Regions from separate parts of the Nonomuraea sp. NPDC050227 genome, predicted to be linked through region 2. Evidence: riboswitches for the same ligand, from Rfam matches in the RefSeq annotation. Region 2 holds a riboswitch; the other holds the start of a gene.
The links. Region 2 has a riboswitch for glycine ahead of gcvP (aminomethyl-transferring glycine dehydrogenase). Riboswitches for the same ligand answer to the same signal wherever they lie in the genome.
Positions count from the first base shown of each region.

Region 1: another riboswitch for glycine. It lies ahead of gcvT (glycine cleavage system aminomethyltransferase GcvT); the one in region 2 lies ahead of gcvP (aminomethyl-transferring glycine dehydrogenase).

Region 1 covers NZ_JBITJF010000009.1:264,901-272,342, forward strand. Annotated here, with positions in the region: gene ACIBK9_RS32595 (L-serine ammonia-lyase) at 1-1,088, opposite strand, end outside; gene gcvH (glycine cleavage system protein GcvH) at 1,147-1,536, opposite strand; gene gcvT (glycine cleavage system aminomethyltransferase GcvT) at 1,533-2,618, opposite strand; glycine riboswitch at 2,653-2,752, opposite strand; glycine riboswitch at 2,773-2,870, opposite strand; gene ACIBK9_RS32610 (M28 family peptidase) at 3,120-4,493, opposite strand; gene ACIBK9_RS32615 (M4 family metallopeptidase) at 4,565-6,859, opposite strand; gene ACIBK9_RS32620 (gamma-glutamyl-gamma-aminobutyrate hydrolase family protein) at 7,082-7,442, opposite strand, start outside.
Region 2 covers NZ_JBITJF010000002.1:479,526-486,967, reverse strand. Annotated here, with positions in the region: gene ACIBK9_RS09440 (hypothetical protein) at 1-297, opposite strand, end outside; gene ACIBK9_RS09435 (TetR/AcrR family transcriptional regulator C-terminal domain-containing protein) at 407-967, shown strand; gene ACIBK9_RS09430 (DUF5999 family protein) at 1,166-1,363, shown strand; gene ACIBK9_RS09425 (alpha/beta family hydrolase) at 1,320-1,955, opposite strand; gene ACIBK9_RS09420 (hypothetical protein) at 2,038-2,394, shown strand; gene ACIBK9_RS09415 (hypothetical protein) at 2,410-3,210, opposite strand; gene gcvP (aminomethyl-transferring glycine dehydrogenase) at 3,338-6,163, opposite strand; glycine riboswitch at 6,330-6,426, opposite strand; gene ACIBK9_RS09405 (MerR family transcriptional regulator) at 6,475-7,095, opposite strand; gene ACIBK9_RS09400 (bifunctional nuclease family protein) at 7,243-7,442, opposite strand, start outside.

The DNA.
Region 1 (7,442 bases), on a different contig from region 2:
CCCATGACCTCGGTCAGCCCGGCCGAGGCCATCGAGCAGGCCGAGCCCACCTCGCCCTGGCAGCCGACCTCGGCGCCGGAGATCGAGGCGTTCTCCTTGAACAGCACGCCGATCGCGGCCGCCGTGAGCAGGAAACGCACCACGCCGTCGTCGTCGGCGCTCGGGACGAACTTGGTGTAGTACGTCAGCACGGCCGGGATGATGCCCGCGGCGCCGTTGGTGGGGGCGGTGACGATGCGGCCGCCGGCGGCGTTCTCCTCGTTGACGGCCAGGGCGAACAGCGCCACCCAGTCCATCGCCTGCAGCGGGTCCTTCTCTGCCGACTCGGCCTGCAGCCGCCGGTGGAGCTGGTTGGCCCGGCGCTTGACCTTCAGGCCGCCGGGCAGCACGCCCTCCTTGCTGATGCCGCGCCGCACGCACTCCGACATCACCCGCCACAGGTTGAGGATGCCCGCGCGGATCTCCTCCTCGGTGCGCCCGAACGCCTTCTCGTTCTCCAGCATCAGGGCGGAGATCGACAGGCCGGTGTTCGAGCAGTGCTTGAGCAGCTCCTCGCCCGAGGCGAACGGGTAGGGCAGGACGGTGTCGTCGGGCTTGATGCGGTCGGCGCCGGTGGCCTTCTCGTCCACGACGAAGCCGCCGCCGACGGAGAAGTAGACCTTCTCGCGCACGGTCTCGCCCTGCTCGTCGCGGGCGGTGAAGCGCATGCCGTTGGGGTGCTCGGGCAGGGAGATCTTGCGCTCGAAGACGAGGTCCTGACCCACGACGAAGGGGATCTCGCGCTCGCCGTAGAGCTTGACCGTGCCCGCGGCGCGCATCTCGGCCAGGCGGGTGTCGACGGAGTCGACGTCGACCAGTTCCGGCTTCTCACCGGACAGGCCGAGCAGCACCGCCTTGTCGCTGCCGTGGCCCTTGCCGGTCAGGCCGAGCGAGCCGTACAGGATGACCTCGACGCGGGCCACGCGGGGGAGCAGGCCGTCGTCGTGCAGCCCGCGGGCGAACTTGTGCGCGGCGGCCATCGGGCCGCCCGTGTGGGAGCTGGACGGTCCGATGCCGATCTTGAAGAGGTCGAAGACGCTGATCGCCATTGATGGCGCCCTTCAGTTCAGGAAGTGCCGGGGCCCGCGGCGGGCCCCGGCGTTGGTGTCAGGACTCGCCTGAGGTGAGCGCCGTGTACTCCTCGGCGGACAGCAGGTCCTCCGCGTCGCCCTCCATGCGGACGCGGAACATCCAGCCGTCGCCGTACGGGTCGCTGTTGGCCAGCGACGGGTCGTCGGCCACGGCCGAGTTCACCTCGACGATCTCGCCGCCGACGGGCGCGTAGATCTCGCTCACCGACTTGGTGGACTCCACCTCGCCGACCGAGTCACCCGCCTCGACGGTCGAACCGACCTCGGGGAGCTGCACGAAGACGACGTCACCAAGAGCCTCGGCGGCGAAGGCCGTGATGCCGACGGTCACGGTGATGCCGTCGTCCACGCCCGACACCCACTCGTGCTCCTTGGTGTAGTTCAGGTCGTCAGGGATGTTGCTCACTTGTTCCTCCTGTAGAAGGGCAGCTCGACCAGGTCCATAGGTTCATGGCTGCCCCGGATGTCCACGGCCAGACCTGTGTCGGCACCGGCGTCCACGTAGGCCATCGCGATGGGCTTGCCCAGGGTCTGGGAGGGCGCACCGCTGGTGACCTCGCCGACGACGGCGCCGTCGCGGGTGACCGGGTAGCCGTGACGCGGCACCCGGCGGCCCTGGGCGACCAGGCCGACGAGGCGGCGGCGGGGCTGGTCGTCCTTGACCGCCTCCAGCGCCGCCCTGCCGACGAAGTCACCGGGCTTGTCGAATTTCACCACTCTGCCCAGCCCCGCGTCGAACGGGGTCAGGTCGGAGCTCAGCTCGTTGCCGTAGAGCGGCATGCCGGCCTCCAGCCTGAGGGTGTCGCGGCTGGACAGACCGGCGGCGCGCAGCCCGTGCGGCTCGCCCGCGGCCTCCAGGGCGCGCCAGAGCGGCACGGCGTCCTGGTTGGCGACGAACAGCTCGAAGCCGTCCTCGCCGGTGTAGCCGGTACGGGCGATGAGCGCCTGGCGGCCGTCGACCACGCCGGGCAGGCCCGCGTAGTACTTGAGACCGTCGAGGTCGGCGTCGGTGAGCGTGGCCAGGATCTCCTGGGCCTTCGGGCCCTGGATCGCGATGAGGGCGTACTGCTGGGAGCGGTCATCGACCGCCGCGTCATACGACTTAGTACGATTTTTCAGCTCATCCGCGACCTTGTCGGAGTTCGAGGCGTTGGCCACCACCATGAACTCCTCGTCCGCCAGCCGGTAGACGATGAGGTCGTCGAGCACCCCGCCGCGCTCGTCCACGATCATCGTGTACCTGGCCCGGCCGGGCGCGAGCGCCGACAGGTGGCCGACCAGCGCGTAGTCGAGGGCCTCTCCGGCCTGCGGACCGGTCAGGAAGATCTCGCCCATGTGCGAGAGGTCGAACAGCCCGGCCGCCTCGCGGACGGCTTTGTGCTCCGCGGACTCGCTGCCGTACCGGAGCGGCATGAGCCAGCCGGCGAAGTCGGTCAGCGTGGCGCCTAGGGCCTCGTGGACGTCTCGTAGCGGCGTAGGTCGGGACATTTGTCGCACCTCAGGACAGGATTGGATGCCAGCATCCTCCCCCTCTGTCATGGATGCCTGAGAGCTTCGCCCGAGTTTTACCGGACTTTCACCTTCGGCGAGGCCCCGAGGGCCTGCTTTCCAGAGGTCACCTCCCCGTAAGAACGCCTTACAGGGCTGCCGCGCGGTCCTTTGCCTTGAGAGGTTCGCGGGGAGGGCTTGCTCCTTCAGGGACCCTGACCGGCTGTCAGGGTGCTCTCCCGCACGGTTTCGCCGGTGATGTCCGTCAGCCTAGTGCCGTCATGGGGGTGTTGTCGCGCTTCGCCCTCCACCATCCGCGGCATCCGCGACATACCGCACGCAGCGAAAAGCGGCCGCGGCCCCGGAGAGGCGGGGTCGCGGCCGCGTTGGTGGCCGCGCGCGAGCCGGTCATGGCAGGTCAGCTCGCACGCGGCAGCTCGGGGCGGGCCGGCGGTGACCGGCCCGCGCGGGATCAGGCCCTACAGATGACAGGCCCTGAGGTCAGGCCCGTGCCCAGAGGGCGGGCACGTTCGGCGGCTCCCAGCCCGGCAGGCTGGTGTGCGCCTGGAGGCAGCGGTAGCTGACCCCCTGGTAGGTGACGACGTCTCCGGCCGTGTACGACTTGTAAGCCGTCCAGGTGGTGCCCTGGCCGTCCCCTCCGACGGTCAGGGTGAAGGACGCGGAGTGGTCCGCCGTCGCCCCGTCGCCGTTGATCCCTATGGTGTACGTCCCCGCCGCGACGCCGCTGGTGGTGGCGATCGTGACGGTGGACGACTGGCCCGCCTGAACCGTGGACGGGCTGAAGGAGACGGTGACCCCGCTCGGCACGTTCCCGGCGGAGAGCGCGACGCTCTGCGCCTGGCCGGACGTGACCTGGGTACTGACCGCCGCGGTAGCCGACTGACCGGCCTGGACCGATGCCGACGACGGGGTCACCGAGATCGAGTAGTCGTTCTCCGTGGGCGTGCTGGTGCCCACGGCGAGCTTCCATATGGCGTAGGCGATGGCGTCGGAGTTGCGGTCGAGCGCCGTGGTGTTGATGGCGCTCGGGTAGCTGTCGCACGCGCTGTGGTAGCAGCGGTCGAACGCCTGCCCGGCCGAGCCGCCCCACTTGGCGGCCTGGGCCGAGCTCTTGACCGCCCCGGCCCCCGTGGCCAGGCCGCCGACCCGGACGCCCGCGCTCTTGAACGAGGCGTGGTCGCTGCGGCCGTCGCCCTCCCTGTCACCCTCGGTCTGCAGGCCGATGGTGGCGAAGTAGTCGTTGAAGGTGCGCTGGATCGCCGCGTCGTCGTCGTAGACGAAATAGCCGGCGTTGGTCGAGGCGATCATGTCGAAGTTCAGGTACACCTCGACGCCGCTCGCGCCGCCGTTCTGGACGTAGTACCTGGACCCGACCATGCCCGCCTCTTCGGCGCCCCACCAGCCGAACCGCACGTGCTTGGTGAGGGTGGGCTTGCGGGCGGCCAGGGTGAGGGCGTTCTCCAGGAGCGCGGCCGAGCCGGAACCGTTGTCGTTGATCCCGGGGCCGGCCGCGACGCTGTCGAGGTGGGCGCCGAGCATCACGGTCTGGTTGGCCGGGCCGCCCGGCCAGTCGGCGATCAGGTTGCTGCCGCCGCTGAAGTTCTGCACGCGGGTGGTGAAGCCGGCCGCGTCCAGCTTGCCCTTGATGTAGTTCATCGAGGCGGTGAAGCCCGGCCTGCCCGAGGCGCGGTTGCCGCCGTTGCTCGTGGCGATGGACTGCAACTGGCTCAGATGCGCCGTCACGTTCGCGACGGGGATGTCGGGCGCGGGGTCGGCGGCGGCGCCGGCCGGTCCGGCCGGCGTGGTGAGGGTCAGGGCCAACGCGGCGGTGGCCGCGGCGCCCAGCCTGAGCATGGCGTTCACGATCTGTGGCTCCTCAAGGGGGTTGGGCGGCCACCCCGGCGTGGCCGCCCAGGTCGTGCGACTTAGACCGGCTGCCAGAGGGCAGGGGTGTTGGGCGGCTCCCAGCCCGGCAGGCTGGTGTGCGCCTGGAGGCAGCGGTAGCTGGTGCCCTGGTAGGTGACGGTCTGTCCGGCCGTGTAGGCCGTGTACGTCTGCCACGTGGTGCCCTGGCCGCCGCCCACCGTCAGGCTGAAGGAGGCCGAGTGGTCGGCGCTCGCGCCGTCGGCGTTCAGGCTGATCGTGTACGTGCTGGGCGTCACGCCGCTCGTGGTCGCGAACGTCACCGTGGACGACTGCCCGGCGGTGATCGTGGACGGGCTGAAGCTGACCGTCACGCCCGCGGGCACGTTGCTCGCCGCCAGGGCGATGCTCTGCGCCTGACCGGCGGTGACCTGCGTGCTGACCGTGGCGGTGGCCGACTGACCGGCCTGCACCGAGGCCGACGACGGGGTCACGCCGAAGGAGTAGTCGTTCGGCGAGCTCTGCCCGATCTGCAGGTTGTAGGTGGCCTGGCGGTCCACGTCGGCGCCGTCGGCCGTGATGGCGATCGAGTGGCTGCCCTGCGGGCTGCCCGCCGAGGTGGTGATCGTCAGCGTCGAGCTCTGCCCCGCGGTGATGGTGGCCGGGCTGAACGAGGCGGTCACGCCGGCCGGCAGGGTGCCGGTCCGCAGGGTGATCGACTGCGCCGAGCCGCCGGTCACGGTGGTGCTCACCGTGGTCGTGGTGCTCTGGCCGGGGGTGACGCTGCCGGAGGCGGGGTTCAGGTTGACCGAGAAGTCGTTGCTGCCCTGGGTGCAGGTCGGCTCGCCGGACTGGGCCCGTACGCTGACGCCGTCCCAGGCGTTCTTGACCACGTTGAACTCGGTGCAGCTGCCCGGGTACAGGGTCTTGGCGGCCTGGAGGGTGGCGACCCTGGCCTTGGCGTGCGTCCACGGCTGGGTCTTCGTGTTCAGCGCGGACATGAACACCTCACCGGCCTTGCGGATGCCGATGCCGGTGATCGCGGCGCCGTTGTCGCAGCGGGTGCTGGCGGGCTTGCCCGAGGGGTTGGTGCCCTCGGCCACCAGGTAGAACCAGTGGTTCTGCGGACCGGCCGCCGCGTGCACCTCGGTGTTCGGGATGGAGGCGCTGTAGCAGTTCGGGTGGCTGAGGGCCGACGGGTTGTACATGTTGCGGATCGGCCCGGACCCGGAGAGGTTGACCTCCTCGCCGACCAGGTAGTCCGGCGGGTCGTTCGGGTTGTTGGCGTACGCCTCGGTGAGCGCGCCGAAGATGTCGCCGGTGGACTCGTTCATGCCGCCGGTCTCGTTGCCGCTGCCCGAGCCGCCGCTGGTGAACTGGAAGATGCCGTGGCCGAACTCGTGGCCGACCACGTCCATCGACGTGAGCTGCTGGGAGTTGGCGGAGTTGTGGCCGAAGGAGCCGTACTGGCCGTTCCAGTAGGCGTTGACGTCGGCCAGACCGACGCGGGCCGGGTAGCCGCCGCCCTGGCCGTTGATGCCGTTGCGGCCGAGCCAGGCGCTCAGCATGTCCCATTCCCGCTGCGCGGCGTAGAGCGCGTCGACGCAGGCGGTCTCCAGGTTCGTGCCCGAGCCGTTGCCCCAGGTGTCGGTGGTCTTCGTGTACGGCGAGCCGTTCTGGCCGCCGCACGCGACGCCGCTCCTGCGGGGGTCGCGCATCGTGTACGAGGGGCTGGTGTCGATGGTGACGGTGCCGACGTAGTAGCTGTTGCCGGTGCCGTCGCGCACCTCGTCCCAGTCGTCGATGACCTTGCCGGTCAGGGCGTCCACGTAGACGTGGAGCTTGGTCTCGTGACCGGCGGCGGTGGCGCCGGTGACGAGGACCTCCCAGGCCAGCCGCGGGGTCGTCGTGGTGGCGTGCACGGACAGCACGGGCGTGGCGACGGTCTCGACCCTGGCCACCTTGGCCCTGGCCGTCACGGCGGCCTGGGCCGCGGTGACCCTCGCCTTCGTGCCGATCCCGATCTTCGTGCGCTGCCCGGTGGCGACCGTGTCGACCACCGCGCCGGAGGCGTCCGTGGCGACGACCACGTCGCCGCCGTAGACGGGCAGGCCCGCGTGCTTACGGGCGTAGGTCAGGTACTGCAGGCCGCGGACGCCTTCGACGGTCGACGTCAGCGTGAACGTGTCCTGCTCGGATGCCAGCAATGCCGCCGAGTCGGCCAGGATCGCGTTGTGCGCGGTGGCGATCGCGTTCCTGCGCTCGTCGGGGCTGGGAGGATCGGCCACCTGCGACGCTTGGGCTGTGGCGCTCGTGGCGCCCACCAGCGAGCTGGTGGTCAGGGCTAGCGCGAGCATTGCGGCAGCCCCCAACCTGAGTTTGGGGTTCACTCTCTGGCTCCTCAGGGGGGTGTGGAGTGGAAGAGCCCCGGCCGGCTGGGGATGAACACAGGGTGACACCGGGATGGCGCGACCCGGTACCCAACAAGTTTCCTATAACGCGGTGGTATGGCCCCCTGAGCTGGGATTTCGCGGGATTTTAGGGCGCAGAAAAGGTAAAGAAGCTTTCCAGTAACGGTCTCAGCAGGCCGCCGTGAACGCCTCGAAGAGCGCCGGTCCGTCGCCTGCCTCCGGGTGCCACTGGACCGCCACCGCGAACCTGCCGGAGTCGAGCTCCACCGCCTCGATCGTCCCGTCGCCGGCCGTGGCGGTGACCGTGAGGCCCCGGCCGAGCCGGTCGATGGCCTGGTGATGGTAGTGCGGGACCGCCACCGGGTCCGTGCCGAGCACCTTGGCCAGGCGGCTGCCGGGGACGGGCGTGACCGGCAGGTGGCCGAACTCGCCGGGCGCGGGGGAGTGGCCGGTGTGCCCGGTCACGTCGGGCAGGTGCTGGTGCAGGGTGCCGCCGAGCAGCACGTTGAGCACCTGCAGGCCGCGGCAG
Region 2 (7,442 bases):
CCCGCGGGGGGTGGCCTTGGCCTTGCGGCGCGCGATGCGGTCGTCGTACGAGCGCACGCCGAACGTGGCCCGCTGCCCGGCCTCGGCGGCCCGCAGCGCCTCGGTCAGCGCGACGTCGAACGCCCGGCCCGCCGCCAGCAGCTCGATCTCGTCGGCCGCGGCCGCACGCAGGTCGCGCACGATCTGCTCGGCCTGCCTGGCCTTGTCAAGCAGCTGCGGGAAGCCCTTGGAGATCTCCTGGTCCGCGTGGTAGCGAACCTCGGCCTCCCGGCTCACCCGCGGACGGAAAAACGCCATCGACCCTGCCCTTCACGCAGTCTTTGCTGTTCAACCCACAAGGGTACGCCGTCCGACACCGCCCCCGAACACCGGGCGACGGACGGGGCCGCCCAGTAAGATGATCACCATGCCCGCAAAGAGACCTCCCGTCCCACTCTCCCGCGAGCGCATCATCGAGGCCGCACTCCACATCGCCGACAGCCAGGGGCTGCGCCGGCTCACCATGCGCCGGCTGGGCGACGCCCTGGAGGTGGAGGCCATGGCCATCTACCACCACCTGCCCCGCGGCAAGGAGGCGCTGATGGACGCGCTGGCCGAGCACGTCACGTCCGTGCACGTGGAGCAGGCGGCCACCTGGCAGGAGACGGCCAGGGCGTGGTGCCGGGCGGGCCGGGAGCTGCTGCGCGAGCATCCGGGCGTGCTCGCGCTGGCCCTGACCAAGCCGCCCAAGGGCGCCACCGCCGTCGCCATCAGGGAGCAGACCGAGCAGCTCGCCGACGGCGGCCTGAACGACGCCCCCGAGGCCGTGCGCGCGCTGCGGGCGTTCGTGTTCGGCAGCGTGGCGGTCGAAGTCCAGCAATCCGGATGGGCTGACCCGGAAGTCGATGAATGGGTCAGGCGGGACGAAAGGGCGGATGTGGACTTCGAAAGAGGACTCGACGCTTTGCTCAAGGGGTTGCAAACGTAGTGCGCGTGTCGCGCTTGGCCCGTTATCCTGCATAAGGCACGCTGTGTCGAAGGTCACACGACCGGGGGATCCTCCTGTAACAGTCCGAACGGGCTATGTCGGACCGTGTGACACACGTCGCACACTTGCCAGAACAACAAACCCGAGCCGCTCCCGTCCCTCTCCCGGGAGCACCCACGAGATATCGGAGGCACGCCGATGTGCCCGCACGACCCGGCCTGTCCGTCTGCCGAGGCGCCGGACCGCGAGGCAGCACGCACCCTCGCATGCCACCCCGAGCAGGGGTGGAGCCTTCTCTGCAACGGCGTCGTCCTGTTCGAGGACACCGGGGAGCTGCTGCCCAGCGGCACCGTCATCGCGCCGCACCGGCCCGACCCCCTGGTGGGCGCCGCCTGACGGCGGCGTAGCCGCCGATCCACCGGGCCACGACCTCGCCCACCCGGGCGGGGTCCCGCTTCAGGTCGTGGCCCTCGCCCGGCAGCACGACCAGCCGGGCGCAGTCCGCGGGATCCGGCACTCCGAACGGATCCCGGTCCCCGTTGACCACCAGCACGTCGACCCCGGCCCCGCGCAGCTCCTCGGCCCTGGAACGCTCCGGCCTGCCGGGCGGGTGCAGCGGGAAGGCCAGCGCCACCACCGCCGCCGCGCCCACCGCCGAGGCCGTACGGCAGGCCACCCGGGCGCCGTTGCTCCGGCCGCCCTGCACCAGCGGCAGCCCCGGCCACCCGGCGCGCAGCTCGCCCAGCACCGCCTCCCACGCCTCGTCCTGCCGGGCGGCCGAGCCCGGCGCCCGCGCCCCCGCGACCCGGAACGCCTGCGACACCCTGGCCACGGTCGCCCCCACCCCGAGCGCGGCGTCACGGACGGCCAGCAGGTCGGGCGCGTCCACTCCCCCGGCCGAGCCGTGGGTCAGCACCAGCAGCAGCCGGGGCTCGGCCGCCTCGTCGACCTGCACCAGCGCCGGCCCCCGCGGAGTCATGATCTCCATGGCAGCACCGTACCTGGGGAGGATCCGCCATTGGCTCCCAGGTCTGATGACGGCGCGCCGGACAGCCGGGATGATGGCTTGCATGCCAGAGATGCGCCCCATCCGGGATGACCTGCAGGCCACTCTCGACGCCCGCCGCGACCTCGGCCCCGACTACGAGGCCGCGCTCGTCGAGTCCTTCGTCGAACGGCTCGACGCCACCATCGCCGCCCGCGTCCAGGCGGAGCTGAGCGGCCACGGCCTTCCCCCGGCCAAGCCCAGGCAGCGGCAGAACAACGGCGCGGCGATGATCCCCGTCGCGCTGGGCTCGATGGGCCTCGGCATCCCGCTGACCGCCATCGCGTCCGGCAATTCGGGGCTGGTCGGCCTGACGATCACGTGGCTGGCGATCGTCGCGATCAACGTGGCCGCCGCCGTGGCCATCATGCGCCGCGGCTGAGCCGCCGCACGGCACTCAGGTGTCGCGGTGGAAGCGCAGCCGGACCTCGGCGGCCATGGTCTGGTCCTCGTGTTCGAGGCCGTAGGTCCACACCTGGCCGGCGTCCTCGGTGCGGCCGCGCAGCGGCAGCGTGCGCGCCAGCAGCTCGATGGCCAGCGCGCCCGTCTGGGGGTCGGCCCCGCTCTCGACGGCCTCGGCGAACTCGGCGCAGGCCAGTTCCAGGTGCGCGATGCCGAGCAGCACCCGCAGCCCCGGCAGCTCCCGCGCCGGGGCGAACTCCAGCGCGTCCAGCAGCAGCCCGGCGGCCTCCCCCGGGTCGCCGTACTCCAGCAGCGTCTCGGCGAGCTGGCGGGCCGCGTGCGCGGCGGCCTCGGCGTCGCCTGAGTCAAGGCTCGCGTCGAGGGCGGAGCGCAGCTCCTTGCCGGCCTCCTGCGGGCTGCCGGCCAGCCGGGCCAGCGCGAGGTGCGCCAGCGGGACGTAGGCCGGCGTGCCGACGCCGAGCACCGCCTGCCAGGCGGCCCTGGCCTGGTCGTCGCGGCCCTCGCGCTCGAAACCCTGGGCCAGGTGGCAGGCGGCCTGGGCGGCGTACTCGGGATGGCCGGTGGCCAGCGCGGTGCGGGCCGCGGCGCGGGCGGCCTCGGTGTCGCCGCGCTCGTCGAGCACCACGGCCAGCCCCACGGCCGCCTGGGCCCGGTCGGGGCTGTCGGGGTCGGCGACCAGCTCGGTCAGGATCGCCGCCGCACCCTCCAGGTCGCCGCCCTCGGCCAGGCGGCGGGCGGTGTCGAGAGGCGGGGTCTCCAGCTCTGAGAACGTCAAGAGAGCTCCTTCAGGCGACGGATCGCACCGAGCCTAACGGCTCGTCGCGATCATGTCTGCTCACTTGACGGTGCAGGACTGGGCCAGATCCGGCGCGGGCCCCCGGGCGGGGACCCGCGTGGGCGGATCAGTCCTCGTACGCCTCCAGCGGCGGGCAGGAGCACACCAGGTTGCGGTCGCCGTACGCCTGGTCGATGCGGCGCACCGGCACCCAGTACTTGCCCTCGCGCAGCGAGGCCACCGGGTAGGCCGCCTCGGTCCGCGAGTACGGGTGGGCCCACTCGTCGGCGGTGACCGACTCGGCCGTGTGCGGCGCGTTGCGCAGCGGGTTGTCGGTCTTGTCGTAGTCGCCGGAGGCCACCTTGGCGATCTCGCCGCGGATGGCGATCATGGCGTCCACGAACCGGTCGAGCTCGTCCAGGTCCTCGCTCTCGGTCGGCTCGATCATCAGCGTCCCGGCCACCGGGAACGACATGGTCGGCGCGTGGAAGCCGTAGTCGATCAGGCGCTTGGCCACGTCGTCGACGGTGACGCCGGTCTCCTTGGTGATCTGGCGCAGGTCCACGATGCACTCGTGGGCCACCAGGCCGCCGCGGCCGGTGTAGAGCACCGGGTAGTGCGGGGCCAGCCGCCGGGCCAGGTAGTTGGCCGACAGGATGGCCTGCTCGGTGGCCGCCGTGAGGCCCTCGGAGCCCATCATCCGCACGTACGCCCACGAGATCGGCAGGATGCCCGCCGAGCCGTACGGGGCGGCCGAGACCGGACCGACCGGGCCGCCGTCGCGCAGCGGGTGGCCGGGCAGATAGGCCGCCAGGTGGCCGCGGACCGCGACCGGGCCGACGCCGGGGCCGCCGCCGCCGTGCGGGATGCAGAACGTCTTGTGCAGGTTGAGGTGGGACACGTCGGCGCCGAACTCGCCCGGCTTGGCCAGGCCCACCAGGGCGTTGAGGTTGGCGCCGTCGACGTAGACCTGGCCGCCGGCCTCGTGCACCTTGGCGCAGACCTCGGTGATCGACTCCTCGTACACGCCGTGCGTGGACGGGTACGTCACCATGATCGCGGCGAGCTTGTCGCGGTGCTTGGCGATCTTGGCGTCGAGGTCGGCCAGGTCGATGTTGCCGTCGTTGTCGCAGGCCACGACGACGACCCGCATGCCCGCCATGACGGCGCTGGCCGCGTTCGTGCCGTGGGCCGAGGACGGGATCAGGCACACGTCCCGCTCGGTGTCGCCGTTGGCCTGGTGGTAGGCGCGGATGGCCAGCAGGCCGGCGAACTCGCCCTGGGAGCCGGCGTTCGGCTGGATGGAGACCGCGTCGTAGCCGGTCACCTCGGCCAGCCAGCCCTCCAGCGTACCGATGAGCTCCCGGTAGCCCTCGGTCTGGGCCTCCGGCGCGTACGGGTGCACGCCGGCGAACTCCGGCCAGGTGATCGGCTCCATCTCGGTGGTCGCGTTCAGCTTCATCGTGCACGAGCCGAGCGGGATCATCGAACGGTCGAGCGCGATGTCCTTGTCCTGGAGCCTGCGCAGGTAGCGCAGCATCGCGGTCTCGGAGCGGTGGCTGTGGAAGACCGGGTGGGTCAGGTAGTCCGACTCGCGCAGCAGTTCGGCCGGCAGCGCGTCGGCCTCCAGCGCCACCTCCTCGCGCTCGACGCCGAAGGCGGCCCACACCTTGACCAGCTCGGCGGCGCCGGTCTTCTCGTCGCAGGCGATCGAGACGTGGTCGTCGCCGGCCTGCCACAGGTTGACGCCCCGCTCGGCGGCGGCGGCCACCACCTCGGCGGCCCTGCCGGGCACCCGGACGAGCACGGTGTCGAAGAACTCGCCGTGCACGACCTCCAGGCCGGCCTCGCGCAGCCCGCCGGCCAGCGCGACGGCGTGCCGGTGCACGCGGTGCGCGATCCGGCGCAGGCCCTCGGGGCCGTGGTAGACGGCGTACATGCCGGCGATCACGGCCAGCAGGACCTGGGCGGTGCAGATGTTGCTGGTGGCCTTCTCGCGGCGGATGTGCTGCTCGCGGGTCTGCAGGGCCAGCCGGTAGGCGGGGTCGCCGTCGACGTCGACCGACACGCCGACCAGCCGGCCGGGCATCTGCCGCTGCAGGCCCTCGCGTACGGACATGTAGGCCGCGTGCGGCCCGCCGAACCCGAAGGAGACGCCGAAGCGCTGGGAGGAGCCGACGGCGATGTCGGCGCCCAGCTCGCCGGGGGCGGCCACCAGCGTGAGGGCCAGCAGGTCGGCGGCGGCCACGACGAGCGCGCCGGCCTCGTGCGCCCTGGCGGCCACGTCGCGGAAGTCGCGCAGGCGGCCCGAGGCGCCCGGGTACTGGACGAGCACGCCGAAGCACTCGGGCAGCTCGCCGTCGAGGTCGTGCTCGACCAGCGTGATGCCGAGCGGCTCGGCGCGGGTGGCCAGCACGGCCTTGGTCTGGGGCAGCGTGTCGGCGTCGACCACGAACACGTCGCTCTTGGACCTGCCGGCCCGGCGGGCCAGCGTCATGGCCTCGGCCGCGGCGGTGGCCTCGTCCAGCAGGGAGGCGCCGGCGACGTCGAGGCCGGTCAGGTCGGAGACGACCGTCTGGAAGTTCAGCAGCGCCTCCAGGCGGCCCTGCGAGATCTCCGGCTGGTACGGCGTGTAGGCGGTGTACCAGCCCGGGTTCTCCAGCAGGTTGCGCCGGATGACGGCGGGCGTGACGGTGTCGTAGTAGCCCAGGCCGATCATGGAGGTCAGCACCCGGTTGCGGGAGGCCAGCTCGCGCAGCTCGGCGATGGCCTCGGTCTCGCTCGCGGCGGCCGGCAGCTTGAGCCGGTCCTTGACCCTGATGGCCTCGGGCACGGCCACGGCCACCAGATCGCCGACGGACTCGAAGCCCACGGCCTCGAGCATGCGCTGCTGCTCGGACTCCGATGGGCCGATGTGCCTGGACGAGAACGGCGGAGCGGACAGGTCGGTCATGGAGGTTGCCTCCCGAGGCTTGGAGACCGGCGCCAGGGCGCGGGCGAGTGCCGGATCTCCCCCTCTGTCATCGCGACGTCATCGCGACCTGAGAGCTTCACCCCACCGTGGGGCTTGCACCGTCGGTGAGGTGCGCCTGGCGGGCGCACCTGCTTTCCAGAGTTGCCTCACCCGAGCGGTACGGGATGCCTGAGAGATTCCGGGGAGGGTTGCTCCTTCGGCGCCCCAGGACCGCAGCCCAGGGACTCTCCCGCACGGGGTCATCAGCCTTACTCTGTCCTAGATTACTACGGTGTGTTCAGCGGTTCAGCTCACCCCGTGCGGCGTGCGCGACGCCGCTTGGCGAGCTCGTCAGCGGGATGGTCGGCCGGGACGGTGTCCTCGACCGCCGCCCGTTCCCCCGGCAGCTCCGCGAGGGAGCCCTCGACCTCTCGCCAGACCCGGCCGAGCGCGATGCCGAACACGCCCTGGCCGCCCTGGAGGAGATCGATCACCTCGTCGGCCGAGGTGCACTCGTAGACGCTGACACCGTCGCTCATGAGCGTGATCTGCGCGAGGTCGGCGACCCCGCGGTCACGCAGATGCTGCACCGCGGTGCGGATCTGCTGCAACGACACCCCGGTGTCGAGCAGCCGCTTGACGACCTTGAGCACCAGGATGTCGCGGAAGCTGTAGAGCCGCTGCGAGCCCGAGCCGTGCGCGGCTCTTATCGTGGGCTCGACCAGGCCCGTGCGCGCCCAGTAGTCGAGCTGCCTGTAGGTGATGCCGGCTGCCGAGCAGGCTGTGGGCCCGCGGTATCCGATGTCGTCGGGCACCGTCGCGGGCTGCTCGTCGAAGAGCAGTCCCTGCTCTCCGGCACGCTGCCGCGCGCTCTCGCGCCGCACCGGATCTTCCTGGCCGGCCGTCTTTCCCTCGCCGCTGCTGACCGCCACGCGGACCTCCGGCTTTCTCTCATCCCATGGCCTGATCTGGGGGTTCGTAAAGGGCGACCACGGGTTTCACTTGCACCGTAGGACCGTGACCATGCTCAGTCAACGATCCGGCTCGGCGCGTCGTGAAGCGTAAATGCACTGAAATACCTACCCCGCCCTGCCGAAGTCCTCGGGAGTGATCGTGTCAAGGAACTCCCTGAACTTCTCCACCTCGTCCTCCTGGTCGTCAGGGATGATCACGCCGGCCTCCTGGACCACCTCTTCGCTGGCGAAGATGCGCGCGCCGGTGCGCAGCGCCAGGGCGATCGAGTCGGAGGGGCGGGCGCTGACCTCCACGCCGTTGGAGA